Linked DNA regions of Flavivirga eckloniae. The protein of the gene in region 1 interacts with the protein of each later gene in a pairwise test. Links are inferred from orthologs where the notes say so. Each region holds a gene or a part of one and is shown in the gene's direction. Other genes may lie near its edges. The genes, in order: C1H87_RS20840 and groL.

Region 1 (7,489 bases):
GGAATGAAAAGTATGCTATTGCTAAAAACTTTTCATTAGAGAAGCAAAATCGGTTCTTTTCTGAAATTAAGGAAACAGATATGTACCATATTGTATACTTCGATGCTTTTGGAGCTAGAGTACAGCCCGAATTATGGACGGAATCTATATTTTTAAAAATGTACAAAGCATTAAAAATTGGAGGTCTTTTAGTAACCTATTCAGCAAAAGGAAGTGTGCGTCGTGCTATGGAATCGGTTGGTTTTAAGGTCGAACGTTTACCAGGACCTCCCGGCAAGCGTGAAATGCTTAGAGCTGTTAAAAAGGTCTAAGCATTAGGAATTTTCCAAATGTTACGCGCCTGTAAGGAAGTGTGATATTCAATAGATTTATTGCCAGAAACCCCAAAGCATTGAATTTTTAATATTTAGATACTGTTAAACCTAATATAAATGGTTAGTAAACGGGTAGGTCTTTTTGTAACTTTATAAAAAAAGAAAATGCGAGTTTTAATAACAGGTGCGACAGGCTTAATAGGACAGGAGATCGTAAAAGTTTGCCATGAGAGAGGAATTGCTGTTAACTACCTAACTACGAGTAACTCTAAAATATCCCAAACCGAAAATTATCGAGGGTTTTATTGGAACCCTAAAACTCAGGATATCGATACGGATTGTTTTAAAAATATAGATGCTATTATACATCTGGCTGGGGCTACAGTTTCTAAGCGCTGGACACCATCTTATAAAAAGGATATTTTATCTAGTAGAAAAGCAACTACCCGATTGCTTATTAACGCCTTAAAAGGTGAAACCCATACTATAAAACAGGTGATTTCGGCAAGTGCTATCGGGGTCTATTCAAATTCCTTAACCAATTATTATGAAGAAGATTCTAAAGATTTTAGCGACTCTTTTTTAAGTGAAGTGGTGCAGGTTTGGGAGCAAGAAGTAAACGCATTTACTCAATTAGGTATTCAGGTTTCAAAAATAAGAATAGGGCTGGTTTTAGCGGAGAATGGTGGAGCGTTGCAAGAAATGGTTAGACCTATTAAGCTAGGTTTGGGCGCTGCTTTTGGTAGTGGAAAACAATGGCAGTCCTGGATACATGTTCAGGATTTGGCAAACCTGTTTTTATATGTTTTGGAAAATAATTTAACGGGTATTTACAATGGCGTCGCTCCGAATCCAGTCACAAATAAGGAGCTAACAAAAACTATAGCTAGTGTGATGCGCAAACCATTGTTTTTACCAAATATTCCTAAGTTCTTTTTAAAGCTGGTATTAGGTGAGATGCATATATTATTGTTTGAAAGCCAACGCGTCAGTTCCAAAAGAATAGAAAACAAAGGTTTTATTTTTAAATATCATCATTTAAAGCCTGCTTTATTAAATATTTTACAATAGCTGCTTTTTTTTAAAATAGGCTGTAACAAAACAATCTTAATTTAGACTTATTTGTTGTTTTCTAAATAATAATATATATGAAGTTTATCTACGGTGGGTTATTTTGCCTTTTAATAATTTCTTGTAACTCTCAAGAAAAATATAGCATTCCTGTAAAAATTGAAAATGATTGGGAGACCGATCATGTTGAAAATGTAAAAATTAGCTTAGATAAAATTAATTTATTGAAAGAACAAATAAATGGTAACAAGTATAAAGACATACATAGCTTTTTGATTGTTAAAGATGAAAAAATAGTTTTTGAAGAATATTATCATGGTTATCATAAAGACAAAAGACATGATGTAGCATCTGTAACTAAAAGTATTACTTCTGCATTAGTTGGGATTGCTATTGACAAGAACTATATAAAAAGCACATCTGCTTCCGTATCAGAGTTCTATAAAGGATCGGTTTATGAAGACAAATGGGATAGTATAAAGAAAAAAATTAGAATTAAAGATTTGTTAACCATGCGTCACGGTTTGGATTGTGATGATTTTAATAATAATACATCAGGAGATTTTGATGCCTTCTTACGTTCTGATGATTATATAAATTATATGCTTGATGTAAAGATGATTCATGAACCAGATAAGGTTAATGCTTATTGCACAGGAAGTACGCAATTATTAGAGCCTGTTTTGCAAAATAGTACAGGTTATTCGGTTGAAGATTTTGCATCAAAGTTTTTGTTTGATCCTATTGGGATAAAAAGCTTTAAATGGGAAAAAAGCCCTAAAGGAAAACCTGCTATGGGAATGGGGGCAGATATGACCCCAAGAGACATGGCTAGGTTTGGTTTATTATATTTAAATAGGGGAAATTGGAAAGGTAAACAGGTTATTTCTGAAGCTTGGATTGAAGAGAGTTTAACTTCATATGGTAAATTATTTGACTTTGTAGATTATGGGTATATGTGGTATTTGGAGCCACCAATAACTGTAAATAGCAAGCAAATAAATTATTATGTAGCTCTAGGTCACGGAGGGCAAACAGTAGCTATATACCCTGATTTGAATATGATAGTTGTAATTACAGCAGCTAATTATAATAATGAATCGGATTATTATGATATGCTAGAAAAGTATTTATTACCTGCTATCGATTTTTAAATCAATAATACAATAACTCCAAATAGTATCATTGGTGTCTTACTTTATAAGAATTACTAGTGTTTAATACATTACAAAAATAAAAAACTACCATTTTTTATTAATAGCATTAATACGCCTAAGTATAGTGACAAATAATTCAAAAACACATTTATATAAACGATTTTCTTTATAAGGGGTTGAAAGTGTGTAGTTTGGTTGTGAAGTGCTGTTTGGAGGTGAAGCATGGTAATGTTTAAACTAAATATCTGTTTTTTAGTGTTGGAATTTTTATGTTAAATAATAGAGTGTAACGTTTGCTTTAATGATTTAACAGTTGCTTTAAGATTAGAATTTTCGAAGAAACCTTCTTTACTACCGGCAGTTCAAAAAAAATTAAAATTATTTAATGACATTATGACATTTTTATAATATTGGCAGTACTTTTGCCAACTAATTTTTGTATTTGTAAAATTTAAATGTGGCAATGAGTAAGAAAGAAAAAACTAAAGATATAGAAAACGATCAAATAGACGGTGTACAAAATGAAACCGTTGAAGTTGAAGAGCAAGTAGCAGAAGAACAGGAGGCAGAAGAGCAGTCTGTTGAAGAAAAACTTGAAGCTGAATTAAAGCAGGAAAAAGACAAGTTTTTACGTTTATTTGCCGAGTTTGAAAATTATAAACGACGTACTGCTAAGGAACGTATAGAGTTATTTTCTACTGCCAGTGAGGATGTTATGAAAACATTATTGCCGGTTTTGGATGATTTTGAGCGTGCATTAACCCATATTGAAGAAGATAAAGAAGCAGAAGAGCTACGTAAAGGTGTTTTACTAATTTATCAAAAATTGGTAAAAACATTAGAGCAAAAAGGATTAACAGCTATCAAAGTTGAAAAAGGAGAGGCTTTTAATGCAGACGATCATGAGGCCGTTACACAAATACCGGCACCTAGCGATGATTTAAAAGGAAAAATTATCGATATTATAGAAAAAGGTTACAAACTTGGCGAGAAAGTAATTCGTTTTCCAAAAGTTGTTATAGGTCAATAAAATAAAAACATGGCTAAAAGAGATTATTACGAAGTATTAGGAGTTAGCAAAGGAGCGACTGCATCAGAAATAAAAAAGGCTTATCGTAAAAAGGCAATTGAATACCATCCTGATAAAAATCCAGATGATAAAAGTGCTGAAGCCAAATTTAAAGAAGCAGCCGAGGCTTATGAGGTATTGAGTGATGCCGATAAAAAGGCGCGTTACGATCAGTTTGGTCACCAAGCCTTTGAAAATGGAGGTGGCGGCTTCGGCGGCGGTGGCATGAATATGGACGATATTTTTAGTCAGTTTGGAGATATTTTTGGCGGCGGCTTTGGTGGCGGTTTCTCCGGTTTTGGAGGTGGCGGAGGCCAACGTCGTGTAAAAGGAAGTAATCTTCGTATTCGAGTAAAGCTTACTTTAGAAGAAATAGCCAATGGAGTAGAGAAAAAAGTAAAAGTTAAGCGTAAAATTCAAGCCCCAGGAACAACCTATAAAACATGTTCAACATGTAATGGTAGTGGACAAGTAACGCGAATAACCAACACTATTTTAGGAAGAATGCAAACATCTGCACCATGTAACGTGTGTGGCGGTGCAGGACAAATTATAGATAAAAAACCAAGTGACGCAGATTCTCAAGGATTAAAAATTGGAGAAGAAACAGTTGCTATTAAAATACCTGCAGGTGTTGTAGATGGTATGCAATTAAAGGTGTCCGGTAAGGGTAATGAAGCTCCGGGTAACGGAATTTCTGGAGACCTTATTGTTGTTATTGAAGAGGAAGTACATGACAAATTACAACGTGAAGGCGATAATTTACATTACGATTTATATGTAAGTTATCCAGACGCTGTTTTAGGAACCTCAAAAGAAATTGAAACAGTAAACGGTAAAGTGCGTATAAAAGTTGAAGCTGGCGTACAATCTGGTAAAATTTTGCGATTACGCGGAAAAGGAATCCCTAGCATAAATGGTTATGGTAAAGGGGATTTGTTGGTACATGTAAATGTTTGGACACCAAAAACTTTAAATAAACAACAAAGGGAATTTTTTGAATCGATGAGAGACGATGAACATTTCATGCCTAAGCCGGAAAGTTCAGATAAATCATTCTTTGAGAAGGTAAAAGACATGTTCTCTTAAGAACAAAAATACCAATAATAGCGAGCAAGTTTAAAGGTGAAATTATTTGTTAAAAATGAAGTTCTCCTACTGTTTTGTTAATAATATGTAAAAAATAACTATATTTGAATCATCACTAATTAATATTAGTGGTAATTTTTCTTTTTCATAGCAATTTTTTTCCCATCCTTAATTTATTAAGGGTGGGTTTTGTTTTTATAAAAAAATACACCCTTAATTATTTAGAGCCTTTTACCGGATTATCCTATGATGTTATATAACATTTAATATATTTACAGATAACAAGTAAATTTAAAAATAAGTAATGATCAACTTACTGGAAGTTAATGAAGTTTCTAAAAACTTTGGAAACTTTAAAGCACTTAATAATGTGTCAATTACAGTTCCTAAAGGTAGTATATTTGGTTTGTTGGGACCTAACGGTGCCGGTAAAACAACACTCATAAGAGTTATTAATCAAATAACTATGCCAGATCAAGGTAAGGTACATTTGGATGGAGAATTACTTAAAGCCGATCATATAAAAGATATTGGTTATTTGCCAGAAGAACGCGGGCTATACAAATCTATGAAAGTAGGCGAACAGGCGTTATACTTAGCTCAATTAAAAGGTCTAAGTAAGGCTGAAGCTAAAAAACGTTTAAAATATTGGTTTGAGCGTTTAGAGATAGGAGACTGGTGGAACAAGAAAATTCAAGAGTTATCCAAAGGAATGGCCCAAAAAATCCAGTTTGTGGTTACCGTGCTGCACAAGCCCAAACTTTTAATTTTTGACGAACCATTCTCGGGGTTCGATCCCATAAATGCCAATTTAATTAAAGATGAAATTTTACGTCTACGAGAAGAAGGAGCTACAGTTATTTTTTCTACGCACAGAATGGAATCTGTTGAGGAGCTTTGCGATGATATAGCACTAATACATAAATCGAATAAAATTCTGGATGGTAAGCTAATTGACGTAAAACGGCAGTATAAAATAAATACGTTCGAAGTTGGCATTCGAGCTAATAACAAAGAAAGCTTAGAGCAGGAATTGGCAAATAAATTTGAGGTGTCGTCAGCAAATTTTAAAACTTTAGAAGACGAACTAAAATTAAACATAAAGCTTTCTAATACGGAAACATCTAACGATTTATTAAATTATTTAACCTCAAGAGGAGAAGTATCCCATTTTGTTGAGTTAATCCCTAGTGTAAACGATATTTTTATTCAAACAGTAAAGAATAATTAATTTTCATGAACCATTTACCTCTCATAATAAAACGTGAATATTTAACCAAGGTTAAAAATAAATCGTTTATAATCATGACTATTTTAAGCCCTATTATCATGATAGTGCTTGTAGCTGTGGTGGCTTATTTATCACAACTAAATAATAATAAAGTACGTACTATTTCTGTTTTAGATGAATCAGGATTGGTACATGAAGTTTTTAAAAACTCAGACAATACAACTTACAATATTCTGGAAGGTATGTCTTTAGAAGAAGCTAAAATATTCTCAAATGAATCAGCTTCTTATGGTTTGTTACATATTAGTAAGTTGGATTCTATAGAAGCGGTATCCGATCATATAAAATTCTATTCGGAAGAATCACCGTCACTAACACTAATTTCCAGTTTAGAAGGAAAATTAGAGAAGACATTTACAAACCTTAAATTAGAACAACAGGGTATAGATGTCGATTTAATTAATGCTTCCAGAATAAAAATAGATATAGCCCAGGAAAGTTTTGAGGGTGAAAAAACATCAAAACTAGATAGTTTTGTAAAACTCGGTTTTGGTATTGCTATGGGATACCTGTTGTTTATGTTCATAATCATTTACGGTAATATGATTATGCGTAGCGTTATTGAGGAAAAAACAAGCAGGATTATCGAGGTTATTATTTCGTCGGTAAAGCCCGTACAATTAATGTTAGGCAAAATTATTGGAACCTCTTTAGCAGGCGTAACGCAGTTTATTATTTGGATGATTTTTGGAGGGTTTTTAATGACGGTTGTTTCTCTAGTATTGGGTATTGAATTATTTGATACAACACCGCCGCAACAAGAATTGATGCAAATGGCTTCAGGTGGTTCAGATTTCGGTTTTTATTTTGAATCTTTTAAAGCAGCTTTACAAAATTTACCATTAATGAATCTTCTTTTTGCATTTATACTATTCTTTATTAGTGGTTATTTATTGTACAGTTCGCTATATGCGGCAATAGGAGCAGCAGTAGATAACGAAACAGATACCCAACAATTTTTGTTTCCGATAATGATGCCTTTAATTTTAGCAGTTTATATTGGTATTTTTACAGTAATTGAAGACCCTCACGGAACCGTATCAACCGTGTTTTCGTTTATACCATTAACATCACCGGTAGTGATGTTAATGCGAATACCTTTTGGTGTACCGTTGTGGCAACAATTGGTATCATTATTGATATTAATCGGTACATTTATGTTTACAGTTTGGTTTGCTGCAAAAATTTATCGCGTCGGTATTTTAATGTACGGGAAAAAACCAAGTTACAAGGAATTAATTAAATGGATTAAGTATTAATGATTCAAAATTTAGAAATAGAAGAAGAGGCAAAAACAGTAAAAGAGACTATAACCGAAAGTACTATTTGGGAAAACTTTGTTGATTTTATCGGAATTGAGCTTATCGAAAACGAAGCCGGGACTATTAAAATAACGGTAGGTTTTTTACTTGCTGTTACTGTTGTTTATATATTAACCAATGTTATTCTTTCTTTCGCTAAACGATTAATAACACGTAAATTACCAACAGAAGATAAA
Region 2 (7,527 bases), 3.0 Mb from region 1 along the record:
AATCGCTTGAACGTCACAACGGAAAGCGTAAATTAGCTGCTGCAGAGCTAGGTATTAGCGAACGCACATTATATAGAAAGATTAAACAATATGATCTTTAAAAAGTTAGTGGCGTACAGTTGTCATTTTCTGTTTAAATTGCAACAATACTACTAACTTATCGTTTTTATAGTTATTAATTAAATGTCCCACTGAGTGACTAGTACCGAGCGTAGTCAAAGTGTTTATAAATATTTAGATGAAACATATAAAATATATCCTTTTATTGATAATAACTACAACGTTTGTAAGTTGTGGATTTTATTCCTTTACAGGAGCATCGATTGCTCCAAACATTAAAACATTTCAAGTTAATCGTTTTGAAAACACATCCATATTAGTTGAACCTGGATTGGAACTCCTTTTTCAAAATACCCTTCAGGATTTAATACAAAACCAAACCAATCTTAGCCTTGTTAATTCTAATGGCGATTTGGTGTACGAAGGCGAAATAACAACCTATAGGGTTTCTCCAACTACAGCAACATCTCAAAATACTGCTGCTCAAAACAGACTAACAATTGGTGTTAAATTACGCTTTTACAACAGGAAAAATGAAGAAGATGATTTAGAACAGAGCTTTTCATTTTTTCGAGACTTCGGCGGAAGTTCGCAACTTGATGGTTCGCTAAAGGACGAGGTTCATGAAGAAATTTTCGAGCGTATAACACAAGATATTTTTAATGCAACTTTAGCAAAATGGTAATCTAATGAACTCTAAAGATTTCGTAAACATATTACAGCACCCGCAAACTATAACGCGTCAGCAAACCGAAGCTGTAAAATCTGTTATCGATGAGTTTCCATATTTCCAATCGGCTCGTGCCGTATACCTTAAAGGCTTAAAGAATGCTAGTAGCTTTAAATATAATCAAGAACTTAAAACAACTGCTGCCTACACAACAGACAGGAGTATTTTGTTCGATTTTATTACATCGGAAGCATTCATTCAAAATGAAATTTCACAATTCATAAAACAAAATACGACACACTTAAAGGATGTAGAAGTTACTGTAGAAGATATTTCGGTAAACAAAAATGTGACAATAGATCATATTTTAAAACAGCAAATCAACGATACTCAAGGTGTACTGGATCCGGCATTATTCCAACCTAAAGAAGAACGCCCTCAAAAAACACCTTCGTTTGTTTTAGATGAATCTGAAGAAATTGAAAATGTTACCGAAGAAACAAAACCAGTTTCTGAAGAAACACAACCAACTACAGAGGAACCACAATTAGCTGCCGAGGAAACAAAAACACAGGAAACCTTGGTTAGTGATATCTTAAACCTGGGCAGACCGCTTGAATTCAATAAAAAAGAAACACATTCTTTTAATGAATGGTTAAAGTTAACATGCCTTAAACCCATTGACAGGGATCAGGATAGTGACACAAAAGCCCCCCCTGCTCCATTATCTTTTGAGCCAGTATCTTCCGAACAGGTTGCATCTAAAACAGAACCTCCTAAAAAAGAAGACAAATCTTCTGAGGAGCTAGATAAAGCTAAAAAGTTTGAGCTTATAGATCAATTTATAACGAAAAACCCGAAGATAAATCCTTTTAAAGCTACCATTACAAAAGGCAATCTTGCAAAAGCGCAAATGATAAAGCCGGAAGCCTTAATGACTGAGACTTTAGCTCGTATTTATGTGGAGCAAAAAAATTACAAAAAAGCAATTCAATCTTATAAGATTTTAAGTTTGAAATATCCAGAAAAAAGTGGTTTCTTTGCAGACCAAATCAAAGCGGTAGAAGAATTACAAGAACAAAATAAAATATAATAATGAGTACGTTTACAATATTTTTAGTATTAATTGTGGTAGTAGCATTTTTACTAATCGTAGTAATTATGGTTCAAAACCCTAAAGGAGGTGGATTATCATCATCTTTTGGCGGCGGTGGTACACAACAATTAGGTGGTGTAAAAAAGACAACCGACTTTTTAGATAAAAGTACATGGACTTTGGCTACCCTATTACTGGTGTTAATATTAGCTTCTAATGTAGCTATTAACAAAGGTGGAGAAAGTTTAGATTCTAAAGCATTAGACGAAGATGCAACAACAGCACCTGCTCCTTTGCCTACTCCAGCGCAAACAACCGATGACGCTGCAACAGCAACACCTGCAGAAGATGACTCTACAGGAGAATAATTTATTCGATAAAAGAAACAAAAAATGCCAACTTTTAAAGTTGGCATTTTTTGTTTCTGCCTATGCATTAAGTTCGTCTGCAAGTTTGTCAGTTCTTAAGGGTTGGCATATTTTTAGTATAGTCCTTAATCATTAAAAAAAATATAATTAATTAAAAAATAAAACAAATGGCATTAAACATTAAACCATTAGCAGATCGTGTTCTTATTGAACCTGCTGCAGCCGAAACTACAACGGCATCAGGGATTATTATTCCAGATAACGCTAAAGAAAAACCACAAAAAGGAAAAGTAGTAGCAGCTGGAAAAGGCACAAAAGATGAACCTATTACTGTAAAAGTTGGTGACACTGTTTTATACGGAAAATATGCTGGAACCGAACTTAAACTAGAAGGCAACGATTATTTAATTATGCGCGAAAGCGACATTTTAGCTATCATTTAATAGCAAATTCTGTCATTCCTGTAACATGTGCAGAACTCGTTTCAACAAGAAAGGCAGGAACCTCATAAAAAAACTAAATTTTCATAAAACTTAGATTCCTGCTTTCGCAGGAATGACAAAAAATAATTAAAAAATGGCAAAAGATATAAAATTTGATATTGAAGCACGTGACGGATTAAAACGCGGTGTTGATGCATTAGCCAATGCTGTAAAAGTAACTTTAGGTCCTAAAGGACGTAACGTAATTATTAGTAAATCTTTTGGAGCACCACAAGTAACTAAGGATGGTGTATCTGTAGCTAAAGAAATTGAGTTGGAAGATCCACATGAGAACATGGGAGCTCAAATGGTAAAAGAAGTTGCTTCTAAAACCAACGATTTAGCAGGAGACGGTACAACTACCGCTACTGTTTTAGCACAAGCTATCGTAAAAGAAGGTTTAAAAAATGTTGCTGCTGGCGCAAATCCTATGGATTTAAAGCGTGGTATCGACAAAGCGGTTAATGCCATTACTGCAGATTTAGATTCGCAATCTAAAAAAGTGGGTAATTCTTCTGAAAAAATAAAGCAAGTTGCTGCAATTTCTGCAAACAATGACGATACTATTGGTGAATTAATCGCTAAAGCATTTGATAAAGTTGGTAAAGAAGGTGTTATTACCGTTGAGGAAGCCAAGGGTATGGATACTTACGTAGATGTTGTTGAAGGTATGCAATTCGATAGAGGATACTTATCTCCTTACTTCGTTACAGATGCAGACAAAATGATTGCTGATCTAGAAAACCCATACATCTTATTATTTGATAAAAAGATTTCGAACTTACAGGAAATTTTACCAATCTTAGAACCTGTAGCACAATCTGGTCGTCCTTTATTAATTATTGCTGAAGATGTAGACGGACAAGCTTTAGCTACTCTAGTAGTTAACAAATTACGTGGAGGTTTAAAAATTGCTGCTGTAAAAGCACCAGGTTTTGGAGACAGACGTAAAGCTATGTTAGAAGATATTGCTATCTTAACTGGTGGTACTGTTATTTCTGAAGAAAGAGGATTTACTTTAGAGAATGCAGACTTAAGTATGTTAGGTACTGCTGAAACGGTAACGGTAGACAAAGACAATACAATGATTGTTAATGGTGCTGGAATTGCTAAAGATATTAAAGCCAGAGTAAACCAAATTAAAGCTCAGATAGAAACTACAACTAGCGATTACGATAAAGAAAAACTACAGGAACGTTTAGCTAAACTAGCTGGTGGTGTTGCTGTTCTTTACGTTGGTGCTGCTAGTGAAGTGGAGATGAAAGAGAAAAAAGACCGTGTTGATGATGCTTTACATGCAACCAGAGCTGCCGTAGAAGAAGGTATTGTTGCTGGTGGTGGTGTTGCCTTAGTAAGAGCAAAATCGGTATTAGAAAAGATCACTACTGAAAACTTAGACGAGGTTACAGGTATTCAAATTGTAGCTCGTGCTATTGAAGCACCTTTACGTACTATTGTTGAAAATGCAGGTGGAGAAGGTAGCGTAGTTATCTCTAAAGTTTTAGAAGGCAAAAAAGATTTTGGTTACGATGCCAAGTCTGAAGAATATGTAGATATGCTTAAAGCAGGTATTATCGATCCTAAGAAAGTAACACGTATTGCATTAGAAAATGCTGCCTCTGTTGCCGGAATGATCCTTACTACCGAGTGTGCATTAATCGATATTAAAGAAGAAGCGGCTCCAGCTATGCCTCCAATGGGTGGCGGTGGTATGCCAGGCATGATGTAGTAGAAGGTACTTCTTAAATGATATTAAAAACGTCTCAATTTTTGGGACGTTTTTTTATGTGTGAGGGCGTCTAAAAAGTGCCATTCTGAATGGAATGAACCTGCCAACCAGCAGCTACGGTGTACCCACATCTTTTTAATCAAGACACGAATTACACAAATAAAACCTCAATATGATGGATAGCTCTCTATACTATTCATAATTACGAATCAGACTTTCAGTCTGTTTTTACAATCCAAACCCGATTTAATTCAATTATACCTTTGTACTTTAATTTATCAATAAGTAAACTCAAATTACTTATTTGTAAATAATTTATATTTAGAACCATTTGTGATAATTCGTGAAATTAGTGTCTATCTTTTTAGAATTATTATTTAACGTAATCTTGGATAAGAGAATTTATGTCGGTGTGTCCCAGACTTGTTTCAGAACTATTTTTTTACTGTCACAGTGCTCTCCTCTTTAAATTAAAGCCGAGAAATGAATTTCGATTTTGATAAAAATTGGAAGAAAGAGGCGTTTTATTAAAAATAACAAACATATATAACCCTCCGAATCCCGATCTCATCGGGATCCACCTCCCTTTTTAATAGGGAGGAACACCTTGAATTCTTAAGCAAGATTCACGTTATTTAAGCAACCATATTTGTGGGTACACCGTAGCAACCAGCAGGGGAATCTTATTAAATTATAACTATTTAATTTATAACAAATAAAATTCTTCGCTTGCTTCGACTATGCTCAGCACAAGCCGCTCTGAATGACAAAATAAGTTACTTTTTTAGACACCCTCTTTTTTGTTTATTTACAAATCACAGTCGAAGTATTACTAGTAACTTAATTTACATAGTCATTTGAAAAACAATATCCTGATAGACTTGAGCATTACCTTTCTTCAAGTATTTAACTTCCTCGCCTCCACCCATCGCTAAAACTGGTGTAAACGTAAAAATTTCATTTTTGATCAGTACTCCTTGTTCGGTAATAGCCTGATTAAACAAATCTTCTCTTAACCACTCTTTTCTATCCTCTTCATTCGTTAGAAAATCTTCAAAAAATGATTCTAGGCCCCATACAATGGTCTCTATTTTTCGGTATTGAATATCTATCATACAAACATCCTCATCTGTTTCTGTAAGCTTCCGATAGTAAAACAGCTCTCCAAAACCGCTAATTGCAAAAGGGACGTAATTTTCTACTTCCCGTCCTAACCAAGTCCATAACGACGGTTCAAAATCCTTTGGATTAATTAATTCTATTACCCCATTATTATATTTGGCATGACCGTTAGATCTCCATAAGTCAATTAACAATTGAGGTACTTTTTCCTTATATTCTTCTATAATGTCTTCAGAAACTGGAGATACGTTTTGTTGTGGTTTAAATAGGTTTGTGAATTTTTTCATAATACATGTGTAGGTCTTATAAATCTCATGGGAGGCTTATTTGTTGATTTCTTTGTAAGTCAATAAAAATGGCACACTACATGGTGTCATGGCATGCGGAAACGAAGGTGTAATTTCAATTCCTCTTTCGGTTAGTACCCAATTTGAATATTTCCACCAGCTATCATATCCACTATCAAAATAGTCACATTGTTTATCAATATCAGGGTCGTCTTGATATTTATTCTTTAGTACCGGGTAAAAATCCAATTCAGGATATACATCACTAATTTCTTTTAATGCTTTTATTTTAACTAAATCGTAATTAAACGTTTTAATACCATGATTGGGATGTGCCCCGCCACAATAACTTGATGACGTTTCGGTGAAACATAAATAATTCTCAGATATTAATTCTATCTTCAAATTCGTTTCGAGATAATCACAATCTAAAAAGGTTTCGGCATTGGAATAGTGCAGGGTATCGAGCTTCTGATTAAAAAACAAGCGCTGTTCTTTTGTAAAACCGTTACCAAGCCTAAAGAAAGACATGTTAGAATACTTTTCCTTAAACCAAACCAACTCTTTATTTTTAAATTTTTGAACACTATCTCTAATAAACTTAATTTTCCCTTTTTTCAAAGCATAAAAGTCTGCTTCTGTTTCTATGAGATTGACCTTTAGTTCTTTTTTACCGTTTTTCCATGTTCCAACCAAATGATTACCTTTTACTTGAAGCTCAAAAAGTTCTTTTTTTTCTGATTTTTCACTAAAACGTTGGTAGAGGATAATTTGAGAATCATTCTTTTGTCCTTCAAGTCTAATATTCTTTAATCTACTACCGTAAAAGTAAACACCTTCAATATTTTCATCTTTAAACTGGTCGATTTCAAGAAACACATCATATTCACCTATTTTTCCCTCATATGTTTGGGAGTAAACAATAGTTGAAATAAACAATAGAATTAGTAGGTGGGTATTTTTTTTCTTTATCATAGGTTAATTTATATATCGTCAAGTTATGTGTAACAACAAATATTATAACTAATTTATCTCCTTTAATACACTATTATTTTCACTCTCAATTGGAGGTGGGACAAGATGAGCGTGTTCAACGTCATATACTTTTCCCGACACCTTTTTTATTTTGTAAAACGATTCTTGAAATTCTGAAACCACACTAACATCATAATAGCTTTTGTGTTCACGAATTACCATATCATCTTCAAAACTTGATATATCTGAAATTCCTCCTACCTCATCATTTTTATTAATTGCTTTTATAACAAATTCAATACTAGCTTGTGCTTCTCTTGTTTGTTTATAAAATGGAATGGTCTTCTTTTTACAATCTACTAAACCATTAGAAACCGGATTATAAACTATGATACCCTCTAAAAGGTTTACGTTTAAATCAAAATAAAACTCAGATTCTATTGGAAGGTACTTTATAGGGTTTCTAAATGAAACATAGACTTCCCTTCCATCTGTCTTTACTTTAATTTTAGCAAAATTTTCAATAGCTACTTCCCTATCTATCAATTTTAATGCCAATTGAGCAATAGAATCTTTTCCCAGTTTTACAATGTCTTTTACATCCTTATTCATATTAATCTCCTGAGAATGGCACAGGTTAAAAATTAGGATTAATTGAAACAAAGTAGCTATTTTAATAGTTTTTATCATTAATCCAGTTTGAGAGTTTTACAGTTTATCTCTTTTAACAATTTCTTC

Evidence for each region.
Region 2: the proteins of C1H87_RS20840 (region 1) and groL interact in binary tests that used the Escherichia coli proteins (3 or more experiments, as listed by UniProt). The link is inferred for Flavivirga eckloniae from one-to-one orthologs.

What each region holds. Positions count from the first base shown.
Region 1 is NZ_CP025791.1:5,045,642-5,053,130, forward strand. The notes cover bases 1,921-4,788. They hold C1H87_RS20840 (nucleotide exchange factor GrpE), read left to right. Parts: upstream 1,921-3,005; coding sequence 3,006-3,572; downstream 3,573-4,788. Other genes in these bases: C1H87_RS20835 (serine hydrolase domain-containing protein), read left to right, coding at 1,921-2,539; dnaJ (molecular chaperone DnaJ), read left to right, coding at 3,582-4,700. In the rest of the region: tRNA (5-methylaminomethyl-2-thiouridine)(34)-methyltransferase MnmD, read left to right, coding at 1-311; C1H87_RS20830 (TIGR01777 family oxidoreductase), read left to right, coding at 480-1,385; more of C1H87_RS20835, read left to right, coding at 1,463-1,920; C1H87_RS20850 (ABC transporter ATP-binding protein), read left to right, coding at 5,005-5,931; C1H87_RS20855 (ABC transporter permease), read left to right, coding at 5,937-7,250; C1H87_RS20860 (mechanosensitive ion channel family protein), read left to right, coding at 7,250-7,489. UniProt on the Escherichia coli protein: Participates actively in the response to hyperosmotic and heat shock by preventing the aggregation of stress-denatured proteins, in association with DnaK and GrpE. It is the nucleotide exchange factor for DnaK and may function as a thermosensor.
Region 2 is NZ_CP025791.1:2,082,288-2,089,814, forward strand. What follows is about bases 2,182-5,087. They hold groL (chaperonin GroEL), read left to right. Parts: upstream 2,182-2,770; coding sequence 2,771-4,405; downstream 4,406-5,087. Other genes in these bases: secG (preprotein translocase subunit SecG), read left to right, coding at 2,182-2,194; C1H87_RS08560 (co-chaperone GroES), read left to right, coding at 2,362-2,637. Outside these bases: C1H87_RS08540 (sigma-54 interaction domain-containing protein), read left to right, coding at 1-101; C1H87_RS08545 (LptE family protein), read left to right, coding at 239-745; C1H87_RS08550 (hypothetical protein), read left to right, coding at 750-1,823; more of secG, read left to right, coding at 1,826-2,181; C1H87_RS08570 (T6SS immunity protein Tdi1 domain-containing protein), read right to left, coding at 5,251-5,814; C1H87_RS08575 (hypothetical protein), read right to left, coding at 5,851-6,789; C1H87_RS08580 (hypothetical protein), read right to left, coding at 6,838-7,479; C1H87_RS08585 (carbon-nitrogen hydrolase family protein), read right to left, coding at 7,498-7,527.